DNA from 2 places in the Priestia sp. AB genome. Region 1 is predicted to be linked to the other one. Evidence: riboswitches for the same ligand, from Rfam matches in the RefSeq annotation. Region 1 holds a riboswitch; the other holds the start of a gene.
The links. Region 1 has a riboswitch for preQ1 ahead of queC (7-cyano-7-deazaguanine synthase QueC). Riboswitches for the same ligand answer to the same signal wherever they lie in the genome.
Positions count from the first base shown of each region.

Region 1 (14,876 bases):
TATCCAGAGAGGTATAAAAGTCGTTCTGTTGTCTATTGGAGCGATAAAGTAAATTCACCTCTTTTGATTTTACAGGGTGATCATGATCGTAAAGTTCACCACACGCAGGCTGAAAAGCTTGTGAAACAATTAGATGAGCAGGGAAAAGAATATAAATATGTACTGTACAAAAACGGAGACCATCCGCTAACTGCTTATTATGATCAATATAACGCGGAAATTGATAAATGGTTTAAAATACATTTAGCTAAGCAGTAAAGAAATTGGAAGTAGTTTTGATGAATGGAAAAGAGCAGCTTGTTTTATCCTACTACATGTAAGCATATAAAAAGGGGATGAAGCAAAATGACTCAGTCTAAAAGTCAAAAAGAGCGTCAGTGGAATGTGCGAAAACAATCACAAAACCCATCGCATGGAAAAGTGAAATCTTTTGAAGAACTATCAGAAGAAATCACGCCTAAACGTAAATAAGGTAACCACCACATAAAGGAAGACACAAAAAAGGAGAGCTGAAGCTCTCCTTTTTCTATGTTTGTTTATGGATTTGTGGACCACATGCCCGCAGATTTGATAAAAATACGCGGATGCAATTTTAATTGTGCGACCATAATTTCTGCTAGGTCTTCAGGCTGCATCACTTTATCAGGATTGCCATCCGTTAAGTTTTCTTTATACGCTAATTCCGTTGCTACTGTACTTGGTGTTAGAGCTGTTACACGAATATTGTGTTTGCGCACTTCTAACGCTAGAGATTCAGTTAAGCCGAGCACGCCAAATTTTGAAGCGCTGTAAGCACTTGTAACGGGAGCGCCTTTTTGACCAGCAGTGGATGAAATATTGATAATGTCTCCACCATTTTTTTCGATTAATTGAGGTAGAACGGCGCGCGTTACGTAGTAAACGCCCATTAAATTCACATCAATGATTTGTTTCCACTCAGCTGGGTCTAGCTCTAAAAAGCTTCCGAATTTACCGATTCCTGCATTGTTGATTAAGATATCTGTTGCCCCTAATTTTGTATGTAGATGCTCAACTGCTGCATTTACTTCTTCCATAGAAGAAACATCTGCTGTTGCATAAGCAACTTGTACATCAAATGCTTCTAGTTCAGAAGCAACAGCCTTTAAATCTGCCTCTGTACGAGCAATTAAACCGATATTTACGCCTTCTTTTGCTAATTCAATCGCAGTTGAACGACCGATGCCTTTTCCTGCTCCTGTAATAAGAGCTACTTTGCCTTTAAGTGATTGTGCCATGTATAGACTCCTTTCAATGTTCCGCATAAACATTCTTCATAATAACAAAGAATTATCCATTACTATCCTATAGAAATGCACAAATGATGTCAAAAATAAAGATTATTAAAATGGCTTCAAGTATAAATTTCCTTTTCATACAAAAACTATAGAGACTAAAAAGAAGAAATTCCGTTTCTTTTCGTTCAATGTAGTGGAGGATGAACAATGCGTATAAAAAAACTATCTGAGTTAACGAATAAATCCAAACAGCGGAAAGAAAAAGCTGATGAATAGAAGGACACTAAGGATACTAAGGATACTAATGCTTCTTCTACACAGGAAGAGCAGAAATTATCTGAGAGGGTGGGAGATAATTTATCCCGCATGAAAAAAGCACTGGGACAGAGCACGGATTTAGTTGTGCGAGAGTTTCGAATTTCGATTGAAGAAAAATTCACTTTAGGTGTTGCTTACATCGACGGATTAGTAAATAAAGACGAAGTTGAACACTATTTTGGATGTTATCTATCTTTTTTAAAGTTGTCATTGTGTTCTATGCCATTCAGTTAAGTATCGTCCGATTGTGTAATTTACGCGTACGTAATTTTTTAAGCTTTCCTTTAGGTCTAATCATTACAGGCGTAGCGTATTATATTATTCCGAATACAGCATACTTTAATTATTTTGAAAAATATTACTGGCCTTTTTCTTTATTCGTACTAAGCCTCTGTTTTCCCTTATTATTTATTGCTCTTTCTTATATAAAGAAAAATAAGGAAGCTAAAGGCGATAGAAGCCAACAAACATAGCATTATTTATACGCATGTGGTATAATACGATGACAATTCAAGAAGAAACGCCGTGCACGTTTGTATATGTACGGGAGAGGTTCGAAAACTCCCTCTATAAAAAACTAAGATCATCGTTGATGACAAAAGACACGGTTTTAGCGTGTCTTCTTTCACGTGCTTTTCTATCAACGCGTCTTTTTGACGTGTATGCTGGCGAGGACGTGTATCTTAGTTGCTTTTTAGGGAGATTGCTGGAAAAGAGCAGTCTCTTTTTTGTGTTATAAAATTAGTCACAAAGGGAACGAACGGTTCAATAAAGTTTCTTCTTCTTTTGATTTCAATCAAAAAGGAGACGAACAATAATGATGAAAAATGAAAAAGCTATTGTTGTATTTAGCGGAGGTCAAGATAGTACAACATGTCTATTTTGGGCTTTGAAAAACTTTAAAGAAGTAGAAACGGTTACTTTTCAATATGGCCAGCGCCATAGTCAAGAGATAGAGGTAGCAAAAGCTATTGCAGCTGATTTAGGTGTGAAGCACACCGTACTAGATATGTCACTTTTAAATCAATTAGCACCAAATGCCTTAACGCGAGATGATATTGAGATCGAGCAAAAAGAAGGAGAGTTGCCTACCACATTTGTGGATGGCCGCAATCTGTTATTTTTATCATTTGCAGCCGTACTGGCTAAAAACAGCGGAGGCCGTCATATCGTAACAGGCGTTTGTGAAACTGATTTTTCGGGATATCCAGACTGTCGAGATGTATTTGTAAAATCGTTAAACGTCACGCTTAATTTATCAATGGACTTTGAATTTGTGATTCATACGCCCCTTATGTGGATTGATAAAGCAGAAACGTGGGCGTTAGCGGATGAGCTAGGGGCGCTTGAGTATGTGCGTGAAAAAACATTAACATGCTACAACGGTATTGTTGCTGATGGATGCGGCGAATGTCCCGCATGTCAATTGCGAAAACGCGGGTTAGATCAATACATGCAAACAAAAGAAGGGGGAGAGGAATAATGCTGCAACAAATGTATCCTCAAGTATTTCATGACTATGAATACGAACTGAACAAAGATATGCAGTTTGCTGCGGCACATTTTGTTCCTCACACAGAAGCAGGAAAATGCCGTCAAGTCCATGGACATACGTATTTCGTAAATCTAACTGTTGCCGGAGATACATTAGACGAAGCGGGCTTTTTAGTAAACTTTGCGCTATTGAAAAAAATTGTTTCTGGTCAATTTGATCATACATTATTGAACGATCATTCTATCTTTAACGAAGAAAATCCAAATGATTTTCCTACAACTGAAGTTGTTGCCCGTAAAATTTATGAGTTGGTTCAAGAATATCTAGACACACTACCAAATAAGCCTTCTTGCGTACAAGTATTCGTGCGGGAAACGCCGACAAGTTACGTAGTTTACCGCCCAAAGAAGGTGAAAAAACGTGGCTAATACAATTCCAGTACTTGAAATATTCGGACCAACGATTCAAGGGGAAGGAATGGTTGTAGGACGTAAGACGATGTTTGTTCGTACCGCGGGCTGTGATTATTCCTGCAGCTGGTGTGATTCAGCTTTTACGTGGGATGGATCTGCTAAAAACGATATTCGTCAGCTAACAGCAGAACAAATTTGGACGGAGCTAAAAGAAATTGGAGGAGAGTCCTTTGATCACGTCACCATTTCTGGAGGAAACCCTGCGCTTATCAAGGCAATTGGTTCACTTGTAGAGCTTTTGCACAGTCATGGGGTAAAAGCAGCTCTTGAAACACAGGGAAGCCGTTATCAGGATTGGTTCCTAAAGATCGATGATTTAACGATTTCTCCTAAGCCTCCAAGTTCATTAATGAAAACAAATTTCGCCGTATTAGACGATATTATAGAGACATTAATAAAGGAAAAACGCATGGCGCACATAAGCATAAAAGTCGTTGTATTTAATGATGAGGACTTTGAGTATGCAGCGTCTGTTCATGAACGTTATCCTGAGGTTCCATTTTTTGTTCAAGTAGGAAACGAGGACTTAACGACAATCGATAATGCGTCGTTAACACAAGAATTGCTTAAAAAGTATGAGTGGTTAATCGATAAGGCAGTGGCAGCTAAAAACATGAACGATGTAAGAGTTCTGCCGCAGGTTCACGCCCTTGTTTGGGGAAATAAACGAGGTGTGTAAGCGCATAGCAAAAAATTTACAAAGAAAAATAAAAACAGATATATACAAAATAAAAAAACGCTGTTAGAATGACAATCGTAGAAAGAGAGGAAATACAAATGAGCGGTCGAAAAGATGAAGAATTAGAAGGTGTATCACTCCTTGGAAATCAAGGAACAAACTATTTGTTTGAATATGCACCAGAGATTCTAGAAGCATTTGATAACAAACACCCAAATCGTGATTATTTTGTGAAATTCAACTGTCCGGAATTTACGAGCTTATGTCCAAAAACAGGTCAGCCTGATTTCGCAACCATTTATATTAGTTACATTCCAGATGAAAAAATGGTAGAAAGCAAGTCGTTAAAGCTTTATTTGTTCAGCTTCCGTAACCATGGAGATTTCCATGAAGACTGTATGAACATTATTATGAATGACTTAATTAAACTGATGAATCCAAGATATATTGAAGTATGGGGAAAATTCACACCACGCGGCGGGATTTCAATTGATCCATATACAAACTATGGCCGTCCCGGTACAAAGTATGAAGAAATGGCTAATTATCGCCTGATGAATCATGATTTATACCCAGAAACAATTGATAATCGTTAATTCGAACAAACAGGTTGTGTATACAACCTGTTTTCCATTGCAAAAACAACAGGTGAGAAGGTGAAAGAATGTCACAAAGATCAGCATTAGTATTAGGTGCAAGCGGACTTGTTGGTCAAGAACTTTTAAAAATGTTATTAAGCAACAGCTTATATAACCATGTGACAGTGTGTGTTCGAAAAAAGCTACCAATCGAACACACAAAGCTACGTCAGCTTGAAATTGATTTTTCAGAGCTTGATAAGCACGAAGAATGCTTTGCAGTTGATGATGTATATTGCTGTTTAGGCACGACAATGAAAAAAGCAAAAACAAAAGCGAAATTCATTAAAGTGGACTATGAATTTCCTTTAAAAGCGGCTAAATGTGCAGAAAAATATCGCTGCAAAAACTTTTTAACGATCACAGCAATTGGTGCTGATCTTCGTTCGCCATTCTTTTACAGTAAAGTAAAGGGGCAAGTAGAAGAAGATATCGCAAGCTTGTATATCCGTTCTACTCACTTTTTCCGCCCATCGTTATTATTAGGCAAGCGCCAAGAGTTTCGCCTATTTGAAAAGATTGGGGGATACACGTTAAAGTCGTGTTCATTTTGCCTTGTAGGAAAGTGGAGAAAGTATCGTCCAATTAAAGCGTATAACGTAGCCAAATCGATGATGAAAGCTGCTCTTGAAGATAAATGTGGGGTTCATGTACATGAAAGCCAAGACATTTATACAGGTGAATGCTATTATTCGTTTACCAACGGCAAGCGAGTATTATCAAAATAAAAAAAAGCCTCTTCATAAGAAGGGGCTTTTTTCTATCTTCCGTCACCATCCGCATCTCCATCTCCACCGCTATCTCCATCGCCATCATGATCGTGGTTAGAAGCAGTTTCACTCCAGCTTGTGTAGGAGTTAGAATCTTCTTCGGCATAATTCATGGGTTCAACGGATGTTTTTTTATTTGAAGTTTGTTTGCGTTTAAAAACGAACTGCACGATAAAAAAAAGAATGACAATAAGAGCAACGATAAACAATACAGTATCAAACATGCTAGTAATTCCTTTCGGTAAGAAGATAGTAGTAGCTTGTTGTTATTGTCACACGAAAATAAGTCCCTTTCAAGAAAAAATGGGGCCTGTTTTTGTTTCTTTAAGGAAACTTTTTTTATCTCAGCCATATATTATTGTATAAAGAAACATTTTAGAAAAGAGGGAATACAGTGAAAAAAAGTTCGAAGGATGTTAAGGTGCAACAGTATATTTACCTCATGTATAAGCTGGGGATTATTACAGAAGAACAAAAGAATCAATTCTTTCAAAATCAATAAAAAAGCAACCGCTTTTGCTGTCCGGCTGCTTTTTTCCTTTACATAGCTGGATTAATGATGATGTAGTTTTTGTGGTTGACAACAGTTCGCTGTTCTAAGTCTAAATCGCGGTAGTTTGACATGTAAGTCAAATCTACAATCACGGAGTTTTCATTTACTTTTTCGACAATGCCCTGTAAGCCATTTTTAAATTCTATCAAGTTTCCTACCTCTGCTATTTTCATGATTCATCGCTCCTTTGTTTTAAATTAGTTCATTATAAATTTTTTCAATAATTTTAATTTTAAAAATAGTAAAACTAGTTAGCGTTTTCTTTTTTTACAATTTTGCCTTAAAACTGGGAATTAGTAAAGGGTTTTTTGAAAAAATATAAAATAAAATTGAAAAAATAAGTAAAATGTGCTGAGAAATAAAAGGAATTGATAGCTTTAACGAAAGAGAGAAGCAGGACAGTTCCATCTTTGTTCATCTTTCGTTATAATAAACGAGGTATAATCTTGTCATAAATTATAAGAATTAGAAGGTGTAGAAATTGAAAGATACTGGACTCGTGCTCGAAGGAGGCGGTATGAGAGGCCTTTATACAACTGGAGTTTTAGATTACTTTATGGAAAGAAATCTGTACCTTCCGTATGTAATTGGCGTTTCAGCCGGCGCTTGTCATGCCACTTCTTATTTATCTAGACAAATAGGAAGAAGTCGCAAAGCTAATTTAGATTTTTTAGAGGATCCTCGCTACTTGTCGTGGAAAAATTATTTTAAAACAAAAGAGATATTTGGAATGGATTTCGTTTTTGATGAAATTCCTAATCAGCTTCTTCCATTTGACTTTGAGGCATTTGCTGAGCGTACAGAGAAGCTTGTAGTAGGAGCAACGGACTGCGTGACGGGAGAACCCGTTTATTTTGATGAATATGACCGGGACATTTTGACAGCGGTTCGCGCTTCTAGTTCCCTTCCATTTTTAGCACCTGTCGTTACATATAAAGGAAAAGAGCTGTTAGACGGAGGAATTAGTGATCCAATTCCAATCAAAAAAGCAGTGCAGGATGGATATAGAAAAAATATTGTTGTGCTAACGCGAAACGAAGGATATCGAAAAAAGAAATCAAATATGCTTTGGTTATTGAAGCGCAAATATCGTCATTATGATGGGCTGACTCGTGCGCTTGAGAACCGCTATAAATTGTATAATGAAACATTGTCATATATTGAAGAACAGGAAAGACAGGGGAATATCTTTGTGATTCGTCCGCAAACCCCTCTTGTAGTAGGGCGAATTGAGAAAAATCGTGAGCGTCTCGACGCTCTTTACAACCAAGGATATAAAGAAGCAGAAGCTCAATTTGCATCTCTGCAAAATTGGCTGAACAGTTAAAAGCGAGGTGAAACTGAATGGATGAACAAACAGCAATAAACATGTTGAATGAGTTAAGTGAAGGAAAAGTAACCGAAATTAAAGTTAAAAAAGAAGACTTTCTTGCTTTTCGCCCTTTTTTAGTAAATCGCCCTGATTTCAAACATTTTCGTGGAATAGCTGGACGCGGTGGAGATTTCACCTATACGTATCTAGAAATTCCTAGGAGCTAAACGAAATGATGGCATTATTTGATTATGCCTTATATAATGAATGTATGAGCCTGTACAGTAGAGAATATACTGTTACAAGTGCTTGTGCGTTTATTTAGTAACGTACGGTAAGAGCGAATAAACGTGTTTAGTTATAGGAGGGATATTATGGATGAGTTTCGAAAAAGTACAGCACCTTTTTATTTTGCAGATCATATATGGAAAGATAAAAATGGAATGACGACTTATGGGATGCTGTTAACGAACCGGCCCGAAGATGACGGGGACTATGACCTCCATTCGTTATTAGAAGAAGCATATGTAGATCATAAAAAAATTCTAATTACTACTGTTTACGACAACAGTGAACAGCAGTTGACCGGATACGTGATACATTTATCAGATGATCAAGACGTCTTTACGTTTATGGATGATACGGGTGCTAAGCTAGTGATTGATTTCTATGATGTTGTAGAAATTGAGATCGAAGATTAAAAAGAGCTGAATGTTGATTACAACATTCAGCTTTTTTGTGTAAAAGTAGATGAATTTAAATGTTTATCATAAGAATTATAAGGGAAAAACGAATGGAGAAATTTCTGATTAAACTGAAATAAAGCGGGAAAATATACCTGTATTTCAGAAAAATTACCGTGATTATGACAAAAAACAAGGTACAATGTCATAATTGTGTTCCGGACGTAATTTTGTTCATCAAACTTAAAGAAATGTAATTGAATCGTTCGGTGAAACCCCTATATAGCTATGATAGAGTAATACCATACGAAATTTCAGGAGGTATTACCTATGAAACATAGTTATATGAAATCAATGGTAGTAGCTTGTTTAGCTACTCTTTCATTTATAGGTTTTAATGCAACAGCTACGGCTGCAACTAATTATAAAGTAGTCAAAGGCGATAGTCTTTGGAAGTTAGGTAAAAGATATAGTGTAACAATTGACGATATTAAAAAATTAAACAATCGTCAAGGAGATATGATTTATATTGGTGAAACATTAGCGATTCCGAGTAAGACAAAAGTGCTGGCTGCTGAAACAACAGAACCTTCAACGGCAGCACCGGCTAATACGGCTAAGCCAGAACCAAAACCAGAAGCCAAACCCACAGAGCAGGAAACACCTGCAGTTTCGATTTCAGCAAGTGAAAAAGATTTATTAGCTCGCTTAGTAGAAGCTGAAGCAAAAGGCGAATCATATGAAGGAAAAGTAGGGGTAGCAACAGTGGTGTTAAACCGTGTAGATTCTCCGAAGTTTCCAGATACGGTAACAGGAGTTATTAAACAAGTTGTCGGAAAAGCATACGCTTTTTCACCGGTCCAAAACGGATCAATTAACAAACCTGCTTCAGAAGATTCGAAAAAAGCAGTAGAGCAAGCATTGACTAGAAAAGATCGTTTAGACGATTCCATTTACTTTTATAATCCAAAAACAGCTACCGATAACTGGATTCGTTCACGTGCTGTAATTAAAACAATTGATCATCATGTATTTGCTAAATAAAAAAGAGCCGTTCTGGCTCTTTTTTTTAGTCTAAAAAAATATCTCGTTCCAAACTGCCTTCAGAACCTGTTAAAACCAGACCAATATCGGTATCAGCTTCTAAGTTCTGAACGATAGTAAAAGGCACTTTGTGTTGGTTAGCCGCTTGAATATAGGGAGAGAGGTATGAGTAAGACAAGGAGCCATTTAAAAACAAATGACCGTCTTTCACTTTTTTTAAAAGAGGCTTTATTTTTGCTGCATCCTTTTTCATGACTTGCCCTTTTTTTAGCGCAAGTTCAATATTCTCACGTAGAGCAGTTAAGAAATATCTTCTTTCGTCTCTTTTTGTTTCCTTTGCTCCGTACATTCCTCGTTCTAAGTATTCTTCTAGTTGATCAGACATTGCGTCACTTCCTTTCGTTATAAACTATAAACGATTATGGCTATAAGTAAAAGGGATAGAAAAAAAGGAAAATCACTGTGCTATATCACCTGTTTTTTTGCTGAGTACAAAGAAAAACAAAAAATGTGTTGAAATTTAGCCTGAAATATTGTTTAATGTAAATAGATAGAAAATCATATCGGTTTTTTATTAAAGGTTTGTAAGCGATTACAGATATACATACATAGCAGCGTTTGGGGAGACGCTCCTATGATTTTATGTTCAAAGCGCATTGTATAAAAAGGGGATTATATAGCTTTAGGGCATATACGGTCAAGCAAAGGGTCAGATAAATTAATAAAAAATCGTTATGTATTTTCATAAGAAGAACGGTCAACATTTTTGTTGAGCGTTCTTTTTATGCGTTCATATTATGTTTATTCCTCATTGCATTTCTCTTATTTTACATAAGTTACATGTAGTATGTTTCAAAGCCTTAAAAAATATATGTTTGTACGCTTGTTTAATCCTAATGAGGTGGTAGAAAAGGAATATTTTTTAAGAAATCACAAAAAAAGAGGCGATTGCCTATGCAAGAAGTAGGTGAATAACATATGTAATAAAGAGAATGAAATATAATTTGAGGAGGCATGTATCATGCAAGAATTTGATATTAATGACATAAGAAGACCATTCGGTGGTTTTGGAGGCTTTGGAGGCTTTGGTCGTCCAGGATTCGGTTTCGGTCGCCCAGGTTTTGGTTTCGGTCGTCCTGGTTTTGGCTTCGGCCGTCCGGGGTTCGGCTTTGGCTTTGGTCGCCCTTGGGGTTGGGGCTTTGGAGCTCCATTTCTTGGAGGATTAGTTCTTGGAAGTGCACTAGGAGGTCCAGGTTATTACGGTTATCCAGCACCATATTATCCGCCGTACCCACCATATTATCCTTATTATTATTAAAACAGTGAGCGCTGATAAAGCGCTCTTTTATTATGTCCAGTCCAAGGTATATATAGAATGAATGCAAGACGTTACGTTTAGAAAAAGATAACAGTTTTAAATAAGGAATGAACGCTTAAGCTAAAGGAGACAAGTTTTCCTTGCAACAATTGTTGATTTTGCTATAATAACTTCGGTGGCATTTTTGGTCACTGGGTGGGCGAGGGATAGATGAAAAGAAGGAAATTAGATTGAACGCATTATTTGAAAAGTTGTTTCGTTTAAACGACCACCAAACAACTGTCGCAAAAGAAAGCTTAGCTGGGGTCATTTCATTTCTTTCCATCGTGTATATTATTGCTGTTAATTCAACCATTTTGTCTGATGCCGGTATTCCGCTTGAAGCAGGAATATTCGCAACAGTAGCTTCGGCTTTTGTAGGCTGTGTTATTATGGCTTTTTGGGCAAATGCGCCTCTCATCCTGGTGCCAGGTATGGGGATTAATGCATTGTTTACGTATACGATGGTTCAATCAATGGGGTTATCTTGGCAAGAAGGGTTATTAGCAGTAGTGATATCCGGCTTTCTTTTTATAGCATTAGCTTTTTCACGACTGTCTGCCAAAATTGTCTCTTCGATTCCGCATTCGCTAAAAGAAGCGATAACAGTCGGTGTTGGCTTATTTTTAACATTTATCGGTTTGCAAAAAGGGAAGCTTGTAGTTCCAAGCGAAAACACATTTGTAGCACTTGGAGACTTGTCAGATCCGTTTGTGATCAGTACGCTGTTGACGTTAATTATCACAATCGTACTGTTTATCCGAAATGTGAAAGGTAACTTTTTGTTAAGCATGATTGCTGGATCAGTCCTTGCCTTCTTACTTGGTGTAAGAAGCGGTGCAGAAAAAGGACAGTCGGCTGTGAGCGTGAACGACTTCTTTAGCAGCTTTGGCACATTGTCTTTTGGAGCTATTGGAGACGTTGCGTTTTGGGCAGCTGTCTTTTCATTAACAATGGTATTGATTTTTGAAAATATCGGTTTGCTGCATGGTCAGCTAGGTATGATGAATCAAGATAGCAAATTTCCGCGGGCCTTTCAAGCAACAGCCGCCTCAGCTTTGCTAAGCGGCGTGTTTGGAACAAGTCCAACGGTGTCTTCTGTAGAAGGAGCATCTGGTATTGCAGCTGGAGGGCGAACGGGTTTAACATCGCTGATTACAGGAGTTTTATTTTTAAGTTCACTTCTGTTTATTCCATTTATCAAGCTGGTTCCAGATAGTGCTATTGCACCTATTCTTATTGTTATTGGAGCATTGATGATTCAAAATATCAAAAACATCAATTTACAGGACTTAACAGAAGGTTTCCCTGCATTTTTAATTATTGCGCTTATTCCTCTTACGTACAGCATTGCTGATGGAATTGCATTTGGGTTCATTGCGTATCCACTGCTTAAATTATTCCTTGGTAAAATGCGTGAAGTATCGATGTTTATGTATGTAAGCGCGCTGTTGTTTTTCTTGAATTTTGTGCTGCATTATATTGCTTAAAATAGACAGCTGAGTACTTTTGCTCAGCTGTTTTTTGTGTTTGCGGTAAAGAATCCTCTTTTTAGCTATCATACTCCGTATTTCGTGTCCTTTGGCTAATCTGCCGCTTCTAAAATGACGTTTCTTGCGTAAAGTAGTACAGAGGTCGGAGGGGGATATAAGGGGGAGAAAACGATGGGAATTAAATTAATTAAAATATCAGCCGTTTATTTTGGAATTGGCATCATATTGGGGTATTATATGTCAATTGTTCACAGCTACGCTTTGACACCTGTTCACGTGCATATCAATTTATTAGGATGGACATCGCTTACGTTAGCGGGACTTATTTATTATTTGTTTCCTGCGTTTAGCGAAAGTAAATTAGCCAAACTGCACGTATGGTTGCATAATATAGGATTACCGGTCATGATGATTGGTTTATTTTTCATGATCGTACTAGAAAACCAAGCTTTTACACCCGTAGTGGCAGCAGGAGCAACACTTACGGCTATTGGCGTTTTAATTTTCGTATATCACATCCTTAAAAATTTGAAATCTGAACGATGAACGAAGAAGGTCGTTGACGATGGCTGCTAATTTCAAAAGGAAAAAGAACCAGCTATAGCGAATATACATGTAAACAAGGTGAAAGTGTGATTTACATAAAGATGTGCTAGGCATCTTTATAAGGAGGGGTAAGCTGCAGGGATTTCTAGCTCTTATAAAAGCCAATAAAAGGGCTGATTATAAGTTTCTTGCGGCGGAGATACTATGGGAGAACATCAACAATTAGTGCGTGTTAGGGAGCTAGCAAATGAAATTATTCGACTTCGTCTTCAAGACCGTACGACTTATGACGAATTAGAGTTGCAAAATAATGTAGAGTTGTTGTCTCGTTCTGTGGTTGACTTAGTAAACATTATGTTAGCCGAAGATGTGGATTCGTCCACGTCTTTAAAAGCTACAGCTTCTAAAATGAAAATGGTGTATAATAACATGCATCAAGCTGAGAAAAAAGATTATTTGCATTTCTAATTGCTAGGCTCCTTTTCGCCACAAACGAAATGGAGGTGTACGAGGCAGATGCTATCGTCACTAACGACTTCTGAAGCTATTGTAGCATCCGTTCTTGCACTGGTTGTCATTGCCGTTTCCATTATCTTTTTTGCCACTCTTATTATGGTTGTTGTTCGACGAGAAAGAATCAGCAGCTTGGTTAATCACGGAGAGCATGCAGATGGGAAGCAAAAAAGCTTAGGTGAATTTTTTCGTTCTTTACGAAAAAAATAACTACCGTTTTCTTATTAAATAGATAAAAGCGGTCAATTTAAACGTTGACCGCTTTTTTTAGGTTGTTTGCTTATTTTTTTCTAAAACAATACGCGCTGCTTCACTAACTGATGACACAACAGCAGAGGCGTGGCGCTGCACAGGTTCAGGTGCTGTAGCCATAGCGAAACTGTTCGGCGTTAATTGAAACATAGGAATATCATTAAATGAATCCCCCACACATGCAATTTCCTCTGGTTTTAGCTGAAGATGATTTAATAAAATTTCAATGGCATTTCCTTTGCTGATATGTTTAGGCATAATATCCAAACACTGCTTGGCGGAAATATATGTATCAATATAATCACCAAACTCTTCGTTCACTTCTTTTTGCAGAGCTACCATTTCATCATGATCTCCAAGAACCGTGATTTTGGATGGAGAAAGAGCGTGACCAAATGAATCCGTCATTTCAATTTGTTCTTCGATAGGGAAAAACATGTGAGTTTCAATCGCTTCAATAATTTCATTTCGCTGCTCTACATAATTCGTGTCGTTTGAACAGACAAGCGTAATACGGTTAGGATCTATCGTTTTTTTATAAAGTTGAACCGCTAAATCATCTTCAAACACTTTTCCATGAAGTTCTTGATTTTCTTTGGTCCACACAAATCCTCCGTTTTGGCTAATGCGATGAAATGTATTATTAATATCAGTAGAAATCTTTAAAATTTCCGTATCCATTCGTCCAGAAGCAAGACAAACCTCTACTCCTTGGCGCTGAAGTTCACTAAGTGCGTCTGCATTATGCTGTTCTACGTATTTTTCTTCGTGTAAAAGAGTACCATCTAAGTCGCTTACAAATAATTTAATCATTTACTGAAAATTCCTTTCCTTAAAAAAATTTCTGTGATAAGAGCGTTACAAATTTATTACATTCCTTATTCTATCAGTGTTTCCCAAGGAACTCATAAAAAAAGCTCAAACCGGCGGTCAATTCAAAGAGATTAAGACATAACTACATCAATTTTTTCCGCTGGAGTCTTCGCCTTGCCCTTCAAACAGCTAGAAACAGCTACATGAAATCCAGTTCACGATCACAATGAAAAAAATTCGAACGCAGTTGATTCTCAATTAAGAATCTGGATTTACCGTTCGGATCTTTCTTCAGCTAAAATCCATTTGTCGCAGCTTTTTTTCAGGTTTGTTCACTGTAAAAAACAGCCGCGGTCTAAAAGACCGCGGCCATATTTTACAATACGTTAAAATATTTCGCTTCAGGATGTGCAAAAACAAGGGCTGTAACAGAAGCTTCTGGTTCCATCATGAAACCGTCTGTTAACTGAATGCCGATGTCTTCAGGTTTAAGTAATTTAAACAGTTTTGCTTGGTCTTCAAGGTCTGGACATGCAGGATATCCGAATGAAAAACGCTGACCTTGGTATTTGGCTGAAAAACGCTCCGCCATTGTAAAGTCAGGCGAATCAGGGAATCCCCAGCGGTCACGAATTTGCTGATGAACACGTTCTGCTAATCCTTCAGCTAGTTCAAGCGCAA
Region 1 is NZ_JAQMYN010000002.1:463,493-478,368, reverse strand. Features, by position in the region: gene POF52_RS08685 (alpha/beta hydrolase family protein) at 1-258, shown strand, start outside; gene POF52_RS08680 (DUF6254 family protein) at 346-471, shown strand; gene POF52_RS08675 (3-ketoacyl-ACP reductase) at 537-1,256, opposite strand; gene POF52_RS08670 (hypothetical protein) at 1,623-1,808, shown strand; PreQ1 riboswitch class I at 2,118-2,161, shown strand; gene queC (7-cyano-7-deazaguanine synthase QueC) at 2,392-3,057, shown strand; gene queD (6-carboxytetrahydropterin synthase QueD) at 3,057-3,497, shown strand; gene queE (7-carboxy-7-deazaguanine synthase QueE) at 3,490-4,221, shown strand; gene queF (preQ(1) synthase) at 4,320-4,817, shown strand; gene POF52_RS08645 (NAD-dependent epimerase/dehydratase family protein) at 4,886-5,587, shown strand; gene POF52_RS08640 (hypothetical protein) at 5,620-5,853, opposite strand; gene POF52_RS08635 (YkvS family protein) at 6,170-6,355, opposite strand; gene POF52_RS08630 (patatin-like phospholipase family protein) at 6,664-7,509, shown strand; gene POF52_RS08625 (hypothetical protein) at 7,527-7,721, shown strand; gene POF52_RS08620 (hypothetical protein) at 7,869-8,195, shown strand; gene POF52_RS08615 (cell wall hydrolase) at 8,508-9,221, shown strand; gene POF52_RS08610 (YueI family protein) at 9,247-9,606, opposite strand; gene POF52_RS08605 (hypothetical protein) at 10,243-10,539, shown strand; gene POF52_RS08600 (NCS2 family permease) at 10,770-12,068, shown strand; gene POF52_RS08595 (cbb3-type cytochrome c oxidase subunit I) at 12,243-12,617, shown strand; gene POF52_RS08590 (hypothetical protein) at 12,822-13,085, shown strand; gene POF52_RS08585 (hypothetical protein) at 13,134-13,340, shown strand; gene POF52_RS08580 (HAD family hydrolase) at 13,398-14,195, opposite strand; gene metH (methionine synthase) at 14,572-14,876, opposite strand, start outside.

Region 2 (14,876 bases), on a different contig from region 1:
CCCAGTTAAGAATTGAGCTTCTCCCATGCCAAAGCTCCAGTCAGCATTACCGTTCTCAACAATTGAAATCATAATGTCGTTTGGCTGAATACCGCAGCTTTCTCCCAGCTCTTTTACAATTAATTTGTAAAGAGCTTGTTTTTGCTCTTCTGTTCGCTGTTTGCTCGTCACACTTATAATAACCAAATCCTTGCTTCTCTCAAAGCCAAGACCTGTATCTTCAATAATCATTTCATGAGCAGGATGCTGATGTACAATTTGATAACGATCGCGTTCTGGGACGCCAAAGGCTTCTAGCATCGCTCGGTGAGTAGCGTCTAGTAATGCTTTTAACTCTTTTTCGTCTCTTCCTTCTATTACATCAAATCTAAGTAATGGCATACTAAGTAACCTCCAGCTTTTTGTCTAATGTATTATTGCTTTATCATATCACAACTATCATTTGTAAAAAAAGATATGCTATTCCCAATGTGCTCTCTAGTGAAAGAGCGCTCAAACTCTTCAATAAAAGCTGAACCTAATAAAAAGAAATGAGCAGCATAACGGCTCATTTCATTAGTACAAAAATATTTATAATAAGAGCTAAAATACATACAGATACAATGGCAATGAGTACGTTCATCACAAGGTTTTGCGAGGATGTTTTAGCTTGTTTTTTCATATCAGCCCGACTCATCTGTTGCTTTTCATGATCACTTTTAGACATCACGTAGCCTCTCCTATTCATCAAAATGTCAGCAGTGTGTAAATGATTTTTGAGAAACCTTGATCCAGTTTTTTTGTATAAACAGCAGCACATACAGGTTATCACCAGTTATTTTAGCATGTTTTGTCAAATAAGTGGACTATGTAGCGCTTCAATTTAGTATTCACGGCCAAATATATTTAAATTCGTTGCTTTTCTCTTCTTTTCTCGCTATTGTTTGAGAAGAAGGATAATTAGATACGATAAAGGATGATACGATATTGAATAACCATACGCAGCTGCCTCAGTATATCTACACATACGCATGCAGCGAAGAGGAACTCTCACTATGTCAATTAGAGAAACGCTCTCTTTTTGAAATTGAAACTGAGAAACCTATCATAAAAAGTGCCGTTAAACTTGATCCAAGCAGAAGCCCTTTTATCAAAGAGCGATTAGATATTATGTATGAATCAGATGACCTTGCGGATATTTGCAAACAAGTAGAAGATATTGACCTTGGAGATCAAACATTCAAACTCATTTTTATGAAAATTAATGACTTGGAAAAAGATCAAAAAATAAGTTATAAAGGTCAGCGTGCTGTTGAACGTGATGTGGGTTGGCATTTTGTAGCAGAAGCAGACTTGCATAACCCTGACCATTTGTTTGGCATTGTTCCATTTGAAGGACGCTGGTATTTTGGAAAATATCAAAAAAGCGAAGCGGTATGGCTGCATCATTTGAAGAAACCGCGTGAATACTCTACAGCACTCAGTACCCGCCTTGCAAGAGCTGTAGCTAACATTGCCGTTCCAAATCCTGAAGGAATCAAAGCGATTGATCCATGCTGTGGTATTGGTACAGTTCTGGTAGAAGCTCTTTCAATGGGCATTGATATTGTAGGACGGGATATCAATCCACTTGTGACCGACGGATCTCGTGAAAATATTGCGTATTTCGGCTTAAGCTGTGATGTCAAAACGGGACCGATTTCGGATGTTACAACTCACTATGATGTAGCTATCATCGACATGCCTTACAATCTCTACACCCACGCGACGCCTGAAGATCAGCTTTCTATTTTGAAACACGCTCGCCGCTTTGCGGATAAAGTAGTCGTGATTACAGTAGATACGATTGACCATATGATTCATGAAGCTGGCTTTTCTATTTCAGATCGCTGCGTAGCGCGCAAAAGCGTATTTTCTAGACAAGTAGTTGTATGCGAATAAAAAAAGACACCAGTCTAACAGGCTGGTGTCTTTTGATTTACCACTCTTTAGGTTCATAGTCTAATTCTTTGAATAGCTGCGTACGCTCTTTTTTCGTTAAATCTCTCCATTGCCCAACAGGTAAGTTGTTTAAATGGATATTCATAATACGCGTGCGCTGAAGGCGGTATACTTCATATCCAAGCACTTCACACATACGGCGAATTTGACGATTTAAACCCTGTGTTAAAATAATTTGAAACTCGTACTTAGACAGCTGTGTCACTTTACAAGGAAGCGTTTTTGTACTCAGAATCTTTACTCCCTCAGACATGTTTTTGATAAACTCCGGTGTAATTGGCTTATCTACTGCAACAATATATTCTTTTTCATGTTTGTTTTCTGCACGTAAAATTTCGTTAATAATATCGCCGTCATTTGTAAGTAAAATTAAGCCGTCTGAATCCTTATCTAGTCGTCCGACATGGTGAATACGCAAAGGGTGATTGACTAAGTCAATGATGTTTCCCTTTACTTTTTTTTCACTCGTACTTGTAATGCCGACTGGTTTATTAAGCGCAATATATACATTATTTCGAGCAATCCGAAGCTGTTGGCCGCTTACTCGAATATCATCGCCAGGCTTAACTTGATCTCCAACTTTTGCAACCTTCCCATTAACGGTTACTCTTCCTTCACTAATTAACTTATCTGCCCCTCGTCTTGACGCTTTGCCAGATTCGCTAATAAATTTATTCAGTCTCAGGTGAATCACAACCTTACATTTAAAAATTTTAAAATTTGTCTCTTCTATTAGAAACAGATATGTGTCAATTTCTATACCGTCCCTATCGTAACATGCTATACGCTTCTCGTCTTCTTTTAATTTCATTACTGGATCATATTTTTTTAACAGTAATAGAAGTATAGATCCAAAATACTTTGTAATCTTATTCTTAACATTTCAAGCAATGCTTACACCTGTCAAACTAACGTCAATCTCCACTCCTATACAAGACCTAAACGTCTAGATTGACTGATCCGTATAGGGTTGCTACCATTATACTGACCGATCAATTAGTAATTATATCAGGGAGCTGTTTTCATGGAATCAACCAATGGCGTAGGTTTAAGCATCGGTCCCGTGATGACGCTTGCTTTAAATCAAGTACCTAAACCTCTTCACGCTCACGGTTCAGCTATTTCAAATACAATTAACCAAGTTTCAGGCGCGATTGGACCCGCTTTGTATACAAGTATTATGACCATGGCTTCTCAGCACTTTATTCAACAATCAAACGAAACGAATAAAACGCTGTTACAAATAAAAAGTATGACAAGCGGGGTCCATACCGTCTATTATGTAGCCATCGCTTTCGTTTCGTTCCTGCTCGCTCTTACGTTAAAGAAAAAAGACCAGCAGCTCGAAACGCAATAAATAAGAAACTGATAAGAGCTGCTCATAATTTGAGCAGCTCTTGTTACATGCATAATTTATATTACAAATGTAAAAGCAATCATAGATACTATTAAAACAAGGATAACAATACTTTTCTTTCTTTCCGTTTTCCATGTTTCAACAGCGCCCACGATACCACCAATAGCTAAAATAAAAGTACCTATAACGTGGAGAGGCAGCAGAGATAACAACCTGCCTAAACTCGCTATCACTCCTCCGGTCAATATAAAACCTGTTGTTGCAATAGATTTTAAAGATATTAAGTCTCGTATCGCTTCTTTTTTTTCAGTTTTACTCAGTTTAAAGTACTCTACTATACTAAAAACAGCGGGTGTTCCCCATAAAATAAAGAAGCTAATCAATCTATCTGTGTCTACACTCACTGTTCATTCACCGCCTTTATTAATCCCTTACGCTCAGTTCCACCATTTAACAAATAGTTATATATTATTCTTGCTTCAAGGATCCTCCAAAAGAAAATTGATAGTAATCATCAAGCTTATTCCAATACCCTATGCACTTTACGTCAGGCTCATCAATAGCTAACGCTTCTTTATTAGTTCCTTTGTAAGGAAGAAATGCCGTTAACTTCACCTTTTGTTTTGGCTTGATATTTAATTTATTTCCTTCTGCTAACACCTTAAATTTATTATCAGAATAACCGTTTTTCATTTTTAAAGGATAGGATAAAAATACATTATTTTGTTTGATGGTCAAATCGCTCTTGTTTACTAATTCCATTTCATATGAAATTCCTTGCTTCATTTTTTGTTCTTTGATTACGTTAATACTTATCTTTTCTAGTTCTCTTAAAGGAGCATTGTCTTCTTCTTTTGAACACCCGGCAAATAAGATGGCTAAAGCTAATAAAACAAGAATTCCTAACTTTCTATTCAAAAAACAATCCCCTCTCTAGTAACAAAGGTTATTTTACAATTATAACTCAAAAAAGTTATTTAATGGTAAAATGCAATTAAAAAAGCAAACCGTCATCGGGCTGCTTTTTAATTGCTACGCATAGGTAATGTGTTGTTGTGCGAAAAACTTTTCGATAAGGAGTTTGCCAACTATATGTATATCGTAACAAAAGAAAAAAGAATGCGCTGTGAGATTTGTCACTCCTTCTTTCAAAATAATCTAACCGAATACTTCCTATTGCCTTACGCAAAAAGAGCAGATCGCAAACGCGACCTGCTCTTTTCACATGCTAGAGATATGGGTAATTTGTCCATGCGTGAAAAGCTCTTCAATAATAAGGGGTTTATCACTACACTTATAGAATAACAAAGAAAAAAAGATGGGGCTGTGAGATTTATCACAGCCCCATCTTTTTTATCCAACTAGCTTATTAAATTGTACACGTTTATTAATTGCAGCCATAATTGGTGCTCCAACAAGCATAACAATGAACTCACCAACAGCCGTTGTTAACCATGTAAAGAAAAATGGTAAATCAAATGCTAAGTGCAGTTCAAACGCAATAATAAACATCGTGAACGTAAATACAAGTGTATTAACAAGCATACGAGCCCACATATTTTTAATGTAGCGCATAGAAAAAATGGTAATGAGTAATGATAGCACGGATTGTCCTACCCCAAACACCAGATCATAAGCGACCATTGGTGAAAAAAACAAATTCGTCAGAAATACTCCTAGCACAATGCCATACACGTACTTTTTATTAAACACAATTAAGTGATTGAACATTTCCGATATACGAAATTGGATATTGGTGAAGCCAAACGGCTGGATTAACATGCTGACAGCAATATACATAGCAGCTAAAAGACCGTTGACGCAAAGTGTTCTTATATTCATCTTACTATTCTCTCCTTAGTTTTTTAACGTGGGATGGTTACGAACCACGTAAACACTCAAAGAATCATACAGCAAGCTTAAGCTTTCGTCAATCTAGCTGTTTACAAACTACTGCCGGTTTCTATATCTTACATATTGACGGCTCTTTTTTCTTACTTTTCTTTAGTATAAAATAGAAGACGTATCAGTATACATAGGTGACATCAAGTAGTTAACCCTTTTGATTTGAAATACGAAAGGATTTGTAGCGATGTTAGATAATACAGATAAACGCATACTAGAAGAGCTATCAAAAAATGGACGTATAAAGATGAAAGAATTAGGAGAAAAAGTGCATTTAACCGGACAAGCCGCTTCTGCTAGAGTATTAAAGTTAGAAGATGAAGGCATTATCAAAGGCTATACAATTAACATTGATGAACGAAAACTCGGCTACATCATTCATGCATTTTTAAATATCTATACGCAGAGCATTCATCACCACCCCTACCTTACATTTTTAGAAAGTCAGCAGGAGCACGTTATCAACAACTTTAAGATCAGCGGCGATGGCTGCTACTTATTAGAATGCAAATTTCATTCAAATGAAGAACTAAATGATTTTTTGACAGAGCTAAATCAGCATGTGAATTACAAACTTTCAATCGTCATTAACAAATAAATTTTTTTGAAAAATTAAGGTATATTAATTTATGAAAATGGTAATCCTAATAACGTATTCCCCCTATTCCAATAAATTTGAAAATCCTTTGCACCATCGCAAAGGATTCTTTTTTTTATGTAGGAAACAGCCTTCTATTTTTTGAAAAGTTGAACATCTCTCACAGCGTTGACATAGCGGTCAGAGGTTTATATAATCGGTGACATCGAAGCATAGAAAAGCCGGATTAAGACCTATACACGTATCGTAATTCTTCGTCTTAGAAGTTGATCAGTTTTATAACTAGACAATTTCTAAGACGTTTTTTATTTTATCATTTATGAAACACTAGTAAAAACAAGATTCCACATGAAAATATCCTAATAATCAAGGAGGTTTGCATATTGAAAACAATCTATAAAGACATTATCTTAATTATTGTTGGCGCACTTTTAGTTGCTGCATCCATTGATTTTTTCGTTATTCCAAATAAATTAGGTGACGGAAGTACGGTTGGTATTGCCCTTGTTTTATATTATTTATTTCATATCCCTACAAGTATCAGCACATTTCTTGTAAACCTTATATTTATTGCCTTAGCCTATAAATTTCTAACCAAAAAAACGATTCTTTATACGATTCTAGGAGCCGTCATGACATCCGTTTTCCTCGGTCTAGTCAGCTATATTCCTTTTCACGTTCATGACATGATTTTAGGAATTGTATTTGGCGCCTTACTAATGGGAACAGGACTGGCTCTCATTTTTATAGCGGATGGATCGACTGGTGGAACAACTCTTTTGGCTTATTTATTAAACTACACAAAAGGCTATAATATCTCTAAAAGCATGTTCTACATGGACAGTGTAATTATTTTAGCATCGGTTTTCGCTATTGGCGTCAATAACATGCTCTATACTTTTATATTCGTCTATCTTTGTGCCAAAATTGTAGATGTCGTTATCGAAGGTTTCCACAACAAAAAAGCAATGACGATTATGTCCGATCAATACAAAGACATAGCGCAAGTCATCACCAGTGAATTTGGAAATGCAGCCACCATCTTTTACGGATACGGCTACTACGCCAACAAAGATAAACGTATTATTTACGTTGTTATTAAAAAGAACGAGCTATTAAAAATTAAAAAGAAAATCCAGCAAATTGACCCGAATTCTTTTATTGTCATCCACGAAGTAAAAGAAGTTGTCGGCGGGAAATTTGGATTTATCGGCAATTCGCCTCATGAAACAAAAGCCGCTGCTAAATAAAAAATCCACCTCTTGGTGGATTTTTTTATGAAAAAACCGTTAAGAAAAATGAAAAGATACCTGCTAAAAAGTAAACCGACCCTAACGCAATTGCTCCTGTAACGACCGTAAATACACTTAATCCGATAGCCACCTTCATTTTCATCCACATCCCTTTTTAGATTAGTAGTATAAGTATGTCCAAGAATAGAAGATTTATAACTATGCCGTCCTATTTATTTCATATATCGATGCAACAATTGTCTATTCAATGTGTTCTAAAACCACCCCTGGCGACATAATGTATAGGAAGGATTTCATATACACATCTTTGTATCACACATATCATATGAAATTAGGTGAGATAAAATGGTGGCTGTCCACTTTTTTGAAAACAGAAAGCTTCTATTAAGCCAGCTGAGGGAAAACATTCCTTCTAAAGGTGATGATTTAAAGATTAAAGGACGAAAAGGAACCGTCGTCCTTGTGAATGACATCGATGAAAAAAATGTTCACGTGGAAGTTGCTTTAGAAAGAGTAGTGAAAAAGAACTTAGCATTAGATAACGCTAAAAAGAAAAGGAGATAAGCGGCTTACGCTTATCTCCTTTTCTTTTTAATTTATATACGAATCGTCTGTATCTTTTGCTTCAGTTTCCCCAAAAAAAGAGACTCCTAAAAAGGAATCTGCAGCAAAGAGCGATATCATCGCCTGAATATTAATACAAACTATATTTTAACATATAAAAACATATTTTACAAAAATAAACTATTATTTTACGCATAATTATTTTTTATTCGAGGTTTTTCAACATCAGCAACCCATTTCGTATAGAGATCTTTATTTATTTTTCAGGCCAAATTTTTGCATCTGGCTCTAATAACCACTTATGCTCTTCTTCCATAATACGGTCTGTCCACGGATTATTGTCGAGATGGCGAATCATCCAGCAGAAGTACATCGCATAGCCGGGAGCCGTTGCTTGAGGATGATCCAATTCACCAGGAATTGTAATAAAACTATTATCAACTACACGATACGCATCTTCTCCAACCATTGCGCAGCCAAATCCTTGTGGCTTGTCAAAACGATAGTAATACACTTCGGGCTGGTCATGATGATGAGGCGGATAACTCGACCATCTTCCTGGATAAGAAATAACTTCTCCAATAACAAGGTTAGAGTAAGGAGCGCTATTGTAGTCAAAAATTGTTCGGATTACACGCTGAGCAGTACCTTCCCATACTCCTTCACCAGCCACTGTGTTTTGACAATCTTCGGGGGTATATAATTTTGATGAAAACTTTTTTTCATTATCCGTTTTTTGAACTAGTACTTCACTATCGGCAAGCCCGGTAATTTTGACCTCCACATTTTTTGAAACGTGCAAACACCAAGGCTCTTCTTCAAATAGGGACTGGCGCTGAATTTCTTTCGAATGGCCTTCCCACTCTAGCTTTACCTTTCCTTCTAGTAAAAGAATAGCCGTTTCACTACTGCTGTCTAGTAAAGTTTCCTCTTTTCCTTGAAACATTTTATAAATCCCAATATCCATCAGCATATCTTTGTGCTGACCGGTCATTTCTGTAAGTACGTTGTATCCTTTATTTAATTCACCTAATTTACCTAACATGCTTGAATTCCTCCTTTATGTAGTAGCGCAATAAGAATTTACTAATTGCTCATTTTTTCTTCATAGACTCTCTAAATTCTTTTGAATATGTGACTATGAGGATTTTTTATTAACGGCAATATTCTTGATTGTGTTCAATTATTTGTAGACGCTGTGGCGCCCCTTTTTAACGGAGCCGTTGATTTACGAATAATCAATTTTGGCTCAAGAAGCAAATGTTCTTTATGAATCGCTGGATATTTCATTTCTCTAACCAGCAAATCCACTACGTTTACAGCCATTTCTTTTGTCGGCTGTGCTACCGTTGTCAACATGGGCGTGATGGTAGTAGAAAGAACCGTATTATCAAAGCCAATCACTGATAAGTCTTGCGGCACATCAATTTTGAATTCTTTTGCAGCTTGCATAACGCCGATAGCCAATAAATCGTTACAAGCAAAAATAGCCGTCACTTTCTCCTTCATTGAAAAAATTTGCTTAGCACTTTCATATCCTTTTTGAATACTTGCTTCGGTCGTAATGACGTGCTGAGGCGGCACGATGATTCCATTTTCTTGCATAGCGTCTCGAAAAGCATCTAAACGGGCGTGGTTACTTTTTGCATTTTCTGTAATAATCGCAATTTTTTTATGATGCAAAGACAATAAATAATCAGCCGCTAAATAGCTCCCTTTGTAGTCATCCACTGTCACTGTATTAACGGATATGTGAGGAATTTCTGAAGCAATAACGCTAATCGGTATATCTTGCTTAAGCATATTTTTTAAAAGATTAGCATTGCGAAAAGCAGAAGCTACAATTAAACCGTCGATTCTCTGACGTATTAACAGCGACAGATACTTTTTCTCTTTTTCCGCATCGTTATCGGTATTGCACATTACAACATGGAAACCTCGCTCATGACTTCGGTCTTCTATGCTTCTTGCCAAATCGGCAAAAAAAGGGTTGGAGATGTCAGGTACGAGAAGCCCAATCGTTTTAGTGGGTTTTCCTGTTAAAGCAGATGCTACGACGCTTGGATGGTAATTCAACTGCGTCATAACCTCAATTACTTTTTGTCTTGTTCTTTCACTAATATGGCCGGTTTGATTGATGACTTTTGATACGGTAGAAATTGATACACCTGCTTCTTCAGCCACACTATAAATGGTTGGCTTCATTTCCTCTCCTCCTTTCCTTTCATAAACACATAAAAGGCGTAAAATCTTTTACAATGGAAATTAAAGACCGCTTTTTTCTTTAATAAAGTTTCTTGCTTTTAACGCATATTCAAAAGGATTAGCAAGGGCTGGATCCTGTTCTGCTTCTACGACAAACCATCCGTTATAATCCGAAGTGGCAAGCGTAGTAAATACTTCATCAAATTCAATAGCTCCGTCACCTGGAACAGTAAAGGCTCCTTCTTTTACCGCTTGCAAGAAGCTTAGGTCTTGTTCTTTGACTCGATCAACTACTTCTTGACGAATATCCTTTAAATGAACATGCTTAATACGGTGCAGATATTTTTTTAGGATATAAAGAGGTTCTTCTCCTGAAAAGACAAGATGACCGGTATCAAATAGCAGCGAAACAAGCTCCGGATTGGTAAGCTCCATTAGCTGCTCAATTTCTTCTGTTGTTTGTACACCTGTTCCCATATGGTGATGATAGACAATATGCATATCTTTTTCTTGTGCCAGTTTCCCAAGATGGTGCAGGCCTTCTGCAAGTCTGCTCCACTCTGTTGGCGTGAACACAGGCTTTTCTTTAAATAAAGGAACATCCATCGACCCTTGAATGCTGTGCCCTTGTTCAGACACAACAATTACTTTTGCTCCCATTTCGTATAAAAAATCGCGATGTTCAATAAATGGCGTTACCGTTTCTTCCAGCGGCTTTGTTATTAAAAATGTACTAAACCAGGCACTTGCAATTTCCAAATTCCGAAGCGATAATGCCTTTTTTAAGATTGAAACATTTCGCGGATATTTGTTTCCAACCTCACTTCCTCTAAAACCGGTTAAAGCCATCTCACTGATACACTGTTCGAATGTATTTTCAGCTCCCAGTTCAGGCATATCATCATTTGTCCAAGCAATTGGAGCAATCCCCAGTTTGACCGTATTTTCCTTGAACATCTCTTCCTCTCCCTTATATGAAATTAAAACCTCTTTTATATTTATCGAATGTTTCTCTTCAACAACCTCATTTTCTCCTGCTCCTTAATAAACTCTTGCCATTTCAAGGTTTTTCACCTTATCTTCATAAGCTTCCTGTACATGCTGATTTTTAGATACCTCTGCTACTCCTACATGCCACCATGATTCATAACCGTTCGTCATAGTTTTTGGCAGCACTTTAATATCAATTAGCGTAGAAACCTCTTGTTTTTGTGCATCTTCTATCGCCGTTTTTAATTCTTCAAGAGAACTTACGCGATACGTTTTTACACCGTAGCCTGCGGCACTGGCTGCAAAATCAATTTTCATCACGTTTCCGTTTAGTTTTCCTGTTTCATCGTTTCGATAACGAAACTCTGTTCCAAAGCTCCCCATACCATTTGACATTTGCAGGTTATTGATGCACCCGAAGCCCGAGTTATCAAACAGTAAAATGTTTATTTTTTTTCTTTCTTGAAGGCTTGTAATAAGCTCTGAATGAAGCATTTGATAGCTTCCATCTCCAACCATCGCATACACTTCTTTAGCTGGTTCTGCCAGCTTAACTCCAAGTGCGCCTGATACTTCATATCCCATACATGAATATCCATATTCCATATGATAGGTATTAGGTTTAGTAGACTTCCACATTCTCTGTAAGTCGCCTGGAAGACTTCCTGCTGCACCAACAATGACGGAGTTGTCATCAAGGAGCTTATTCACCTCTCCAATTACTTCTGTTTGCGTTAATTGAGTACCAAGTGATTCTACATATTCAGCTAAGCTTTCATCTAAATGACCTTGTATTTCTGGAACAAAATCTGCACCAGTAAAACGTATGCTATGCAGACGCTCTAATTCTGTTTCCCATGCGTCTTTAGCATTTGCAATTTCTGTTGTATAACCAGACTGATAGCCAATTGATTTTAGCTCTTTCCTAAGAGCAAGCAACCCTTCTTTTGCATCAGCTACAAGTTTCACAGCATCAAGTTTATTTGCATGAAATTCAGACGTGTTAATGGTAAGAAATTGCACGTTGGGATGTTGAAAAAGCTGTTTAGATGCTGTTGTAAAATCAGTAAATCGAGTGCCTACTCCAATTACTAAATCTGCTTCTTTAGCAATTGTATTAGCAGCTGAGTTCCCTGTTACACCTATTCCGCCCAGATTATAGCGATAGTCACTTTCAACGGCACTTTTCCCTGCTTGAGTTTCTCCAAATGGAATATGGAACTCACTAGCAAATTGTTTTAACTCTTTTGCAGCTTCTGAATACCGAACGCCTCCTCCACAAATGATGATTGGCTTTTTCTTTGTTTTCATTAATTGAATTGCATCTGCTAGACTGTCCCTAGTCGGAAGGCGGCGCTCAATGCGGTGAACGCGCTTTTGGAAGAAATAAGCTGGAAAATCCCATGCTTCTCCCTGCACATCTTGAGGCAAACAAATAGTTACAGCTCCCGTATCTGCTGGATTCGTTAATACACGTATTGCATTAATCATAGCTGTCATCAATTGTTCAGGGCGGCTTACGCGATCCCAGTACTTACTCACTGGTCGAAAAGCATCGTTTGTAGAAATAGATAAATCATATGACTGTTCAATTTGCTGCAAAACGGGATCCGGCTGTCTAGTTGCAAATACATCACCAGGAAGCAGCAAAATTGGAATATTATTAGCTGAAGCAGTGGCCGCCGTTGTAACCATATTTGCTGAACCTGGCCCCACTGAAGATGTGCAAGCCATAATTTGCTTTCGATGTTTTTGTTTTGCAAAAGCCATCGCTGCATTGGCCATTCCTTGTTCATTACGTCCCTGATATACATCTAGATGTCCTGGGTCTTCTTCCAAAGCTTGCCCAAGACCTACCACATTTCCGTGCCCGAAAATTGTAAAAATCCCTTTGATAAGCTGATGCTGCTTTCCATCAAATTCAACATACTGCTGATTTAAAAACTTCACTAATGCTTGTGCCGTTGTCATTCTAACTGTTTCCATGCTTCTTTCTCCCTTCTAGTACTAGATTGCGATTTTAAAAAAGGAAGCATAAGGAATATCTTTAATTCCTGATACTTCCTTTTTAAATGAGATGCGATTTTTAATGAATCACTTACCAGCGCGTTGTTACCATTTTCTTTCTTGTATAAAACTCCACGCCGTCCGTACCATTTGCATGAAGATCACCATAAAAAGAGTCTTTCCAGCCAGAGAATGGGAAGAATGCCATAGGTGCCGGCACCCCTACATTTACTCCTAACATACCAGATTCAATATTTTCACGGAACTCACGTACACTTGCGCCGCTATCTGTATAAATACAAGCACCGTTTGCAAATCGAGAGTTATTAGCTACTTCAATAGCTTCTTCTAATGTTTTCACACGTACAATGGACAGCACAGGTGCAAAAATTTCATCTTGCCAAATTTTCATTTCTTGCGTAACATGATCAAAAATCGTTGGTCCTACAAAGTAGCCATTGCCATTTACTGCTGCATCAGTACGACCGTCACGAATTAGCTCTGCTCCTTCTTGCACGCCTGATTCAATATAGCTGAGCGTACGCTCTTTATGATTTTCACGAATAACTGGTCCTAAGAAGACGTTTTCTTCTAAGCCGTCGCCAATTACAATATCATTTGCTTCCTCTACTAATCTTTCAATTAGCTGATCCGCAATTTCTTCTTGTACAGTAACAACAGATGCTGCCATACAACGTTCACCTGCTGAACCAAAAGCGGCTCCGATAATTTGTTTTGTTGCTACGTTCAAATCTGCATCCTTTAATACAATTGAATGGTTTTTAGCACCGGCTAAAGCTTGAACACGCTTTAAGTTTTCCGTACCTTTTTTGTACACGTACTCAGCTACAGGCTGGGAACCTACAAACGAAATAGCTTTCACTAACTTATGTTCAAGAAGACCGTTTACCACATCATGCGCGCCGTTTACAATGTTTAATACACCTTTTGGCAAACCAGCTTCTTCAAATAATTCTACTAATCTTGCAGCTAAAAGCGGTGTACGCTCAGAAGGCTTTAACACAAATGTATTGCCGCAAGCGATCGCAAGCGGGAACATCCAGCAAGGAACCATCATTGGGAAATTAAACGGCGTAATTCCCCCAATTACACCAATTGGGTAGCGGTACATGCCAGACTCAATGTCTGTTGCAATATCAGGAAGCTGTTTCCCCATCATTAACGTAGGAGCACCCGCCGCAAATTCTACACATTCAATACCACGCTGCACTTCGCCCCGCGCTTCGCTAAAGCTTTTTCCGTTTTCAACCGTCACTAACTTTGCTAATTCATCCCAGTTATCTACTAATAGCTGCTGATACTTGAATAAAATTCGTGCACGTTTAGGCACGGCTGTTTTTGCCCACCCTTTGAACGCTTCATTTGCTGCTTGCACCGCTTGATCTACGTCTTCTTTTGTAGAAAGAGGTACCTGGGCGATTAATTCACCTGTCGCTGGGTTATACACAGGTTCCGTTTTTGATGTAGCTGATTCAATCCATTGTCCACCAATATAGTTTTTTACTGTTTTTACTGCTGTCTGTGTCATAGAATATCTCTCCCTTTATCTCATTTTAATAAGCTGCTATTTCTTTAATCTCTCAAGCAATCTCTCAAGATTTTCCCTTTGTTTATTAAGCTTCCTGCAAAACTTCTGTTGCTGTTTCCATAAAGTTGAAGAGCTCAGCGCTTGTCGGCATAGCATCTGAACAGCTGTGTTTTGAAATTACAATCGAAGCGGAGGCACCCCCCAATCGCATTGCCTGTGGAATTTCCAGCCCTTGCATCAATCCGTAAATAAAAGCTGAAGCATATGAATCACCCGCGCCAAACGTTTTCAGAACTTTTGTTTTAAATATTCCTCCGCGGTGAGACTTACCATCTCTTGTATAGGCAATAGACCCTTCTCCACCGTGCTTAATCACGACGATTTGAGCATGGTGAGAAAACCAGCGCTCTGCTGTTACTTGATCATTAGATTCTTTATAATTTAAAAGTTTTTCCATCATGTCAAACT
Region 2 is NZ_JAQMYN010000011.1:103,972-118,847, forward strand. Features, by position in the region: gene POF52_RS24705 (tautomerase family protein) at 1-381, opposite strand, end outside; gene POF52_RS24710 (hypothetical protein) at 548-706, opposite strand; gene POF52_RS24715 (TRM11 family SAM-dependent methyltransferase) at 967-1,920, shown strand; gene rluF (23S rRNA pseudouridine(2604) synthase RluF) at 1,958-2,674, opposite strand; gene POF52_RS24725 (hypothetical protein) at 3,005-3,337, shown strand; gene POF52_RS24730 (hypothetical protein) at 3,394-3,741, opposite strand; gene POF52_RS24735 (hypothetical protein) at 3,806-4,255, opposite strand; gene POF52_RS24740 (hypothetical protein) at 4,430-4,642, shown strand; gene POF52_RS24745 (QueT transporter family protein) at 4,691-5,179, opposite strand; PreQ1 riboswitch class I at 5,189-5,233, opposite strand; gene POF52_RS24750 (Lrp/AsnC family transcriptional regulator) at 5,430-5,840, shown strand; gene POF52_RS24755 (YitT family protein) at 6,224-7,090, shown strand; gene POF52_RS24760 (hypothetical protein) at 7,439-7,657, shown strand; gene POF52_RS24765 (5-deoxy-glucuronate isomerase) at 7,914-8,702, opposite strand; gene POF52_RS24770 (LacI family DNA-binding transcriptional regulator) at 8,837-9,862, opposite strand; gene iolE (myo-inosose-2 dehydratase) at 9,923-10,819, opposite strand; gene iolD (3D-(3,5/4)-trihydroxycyclohexane-1,2-dione acylhydrolase (decyclizing)) at 10,904-12,838, opposite strand; gene POF52_RS24785 (CoA-acylating methylmalonate-semialdehyde dehydrogenase) at 12,951-14,408, opposite strand; gene iolC (5-dehydro-2-deoxygluconokinase) at 14,494-14,876, opposite strand, start outside.
Region 2: it holds a riboswitch for preQ1, as region 1 does, so the genes downstream of both, POF52_RS24745 (QueT transporter family protein) here and queC (7-cyano-7-deazaguanine synthase QueC) in region 1, are expected to answer to the same signal.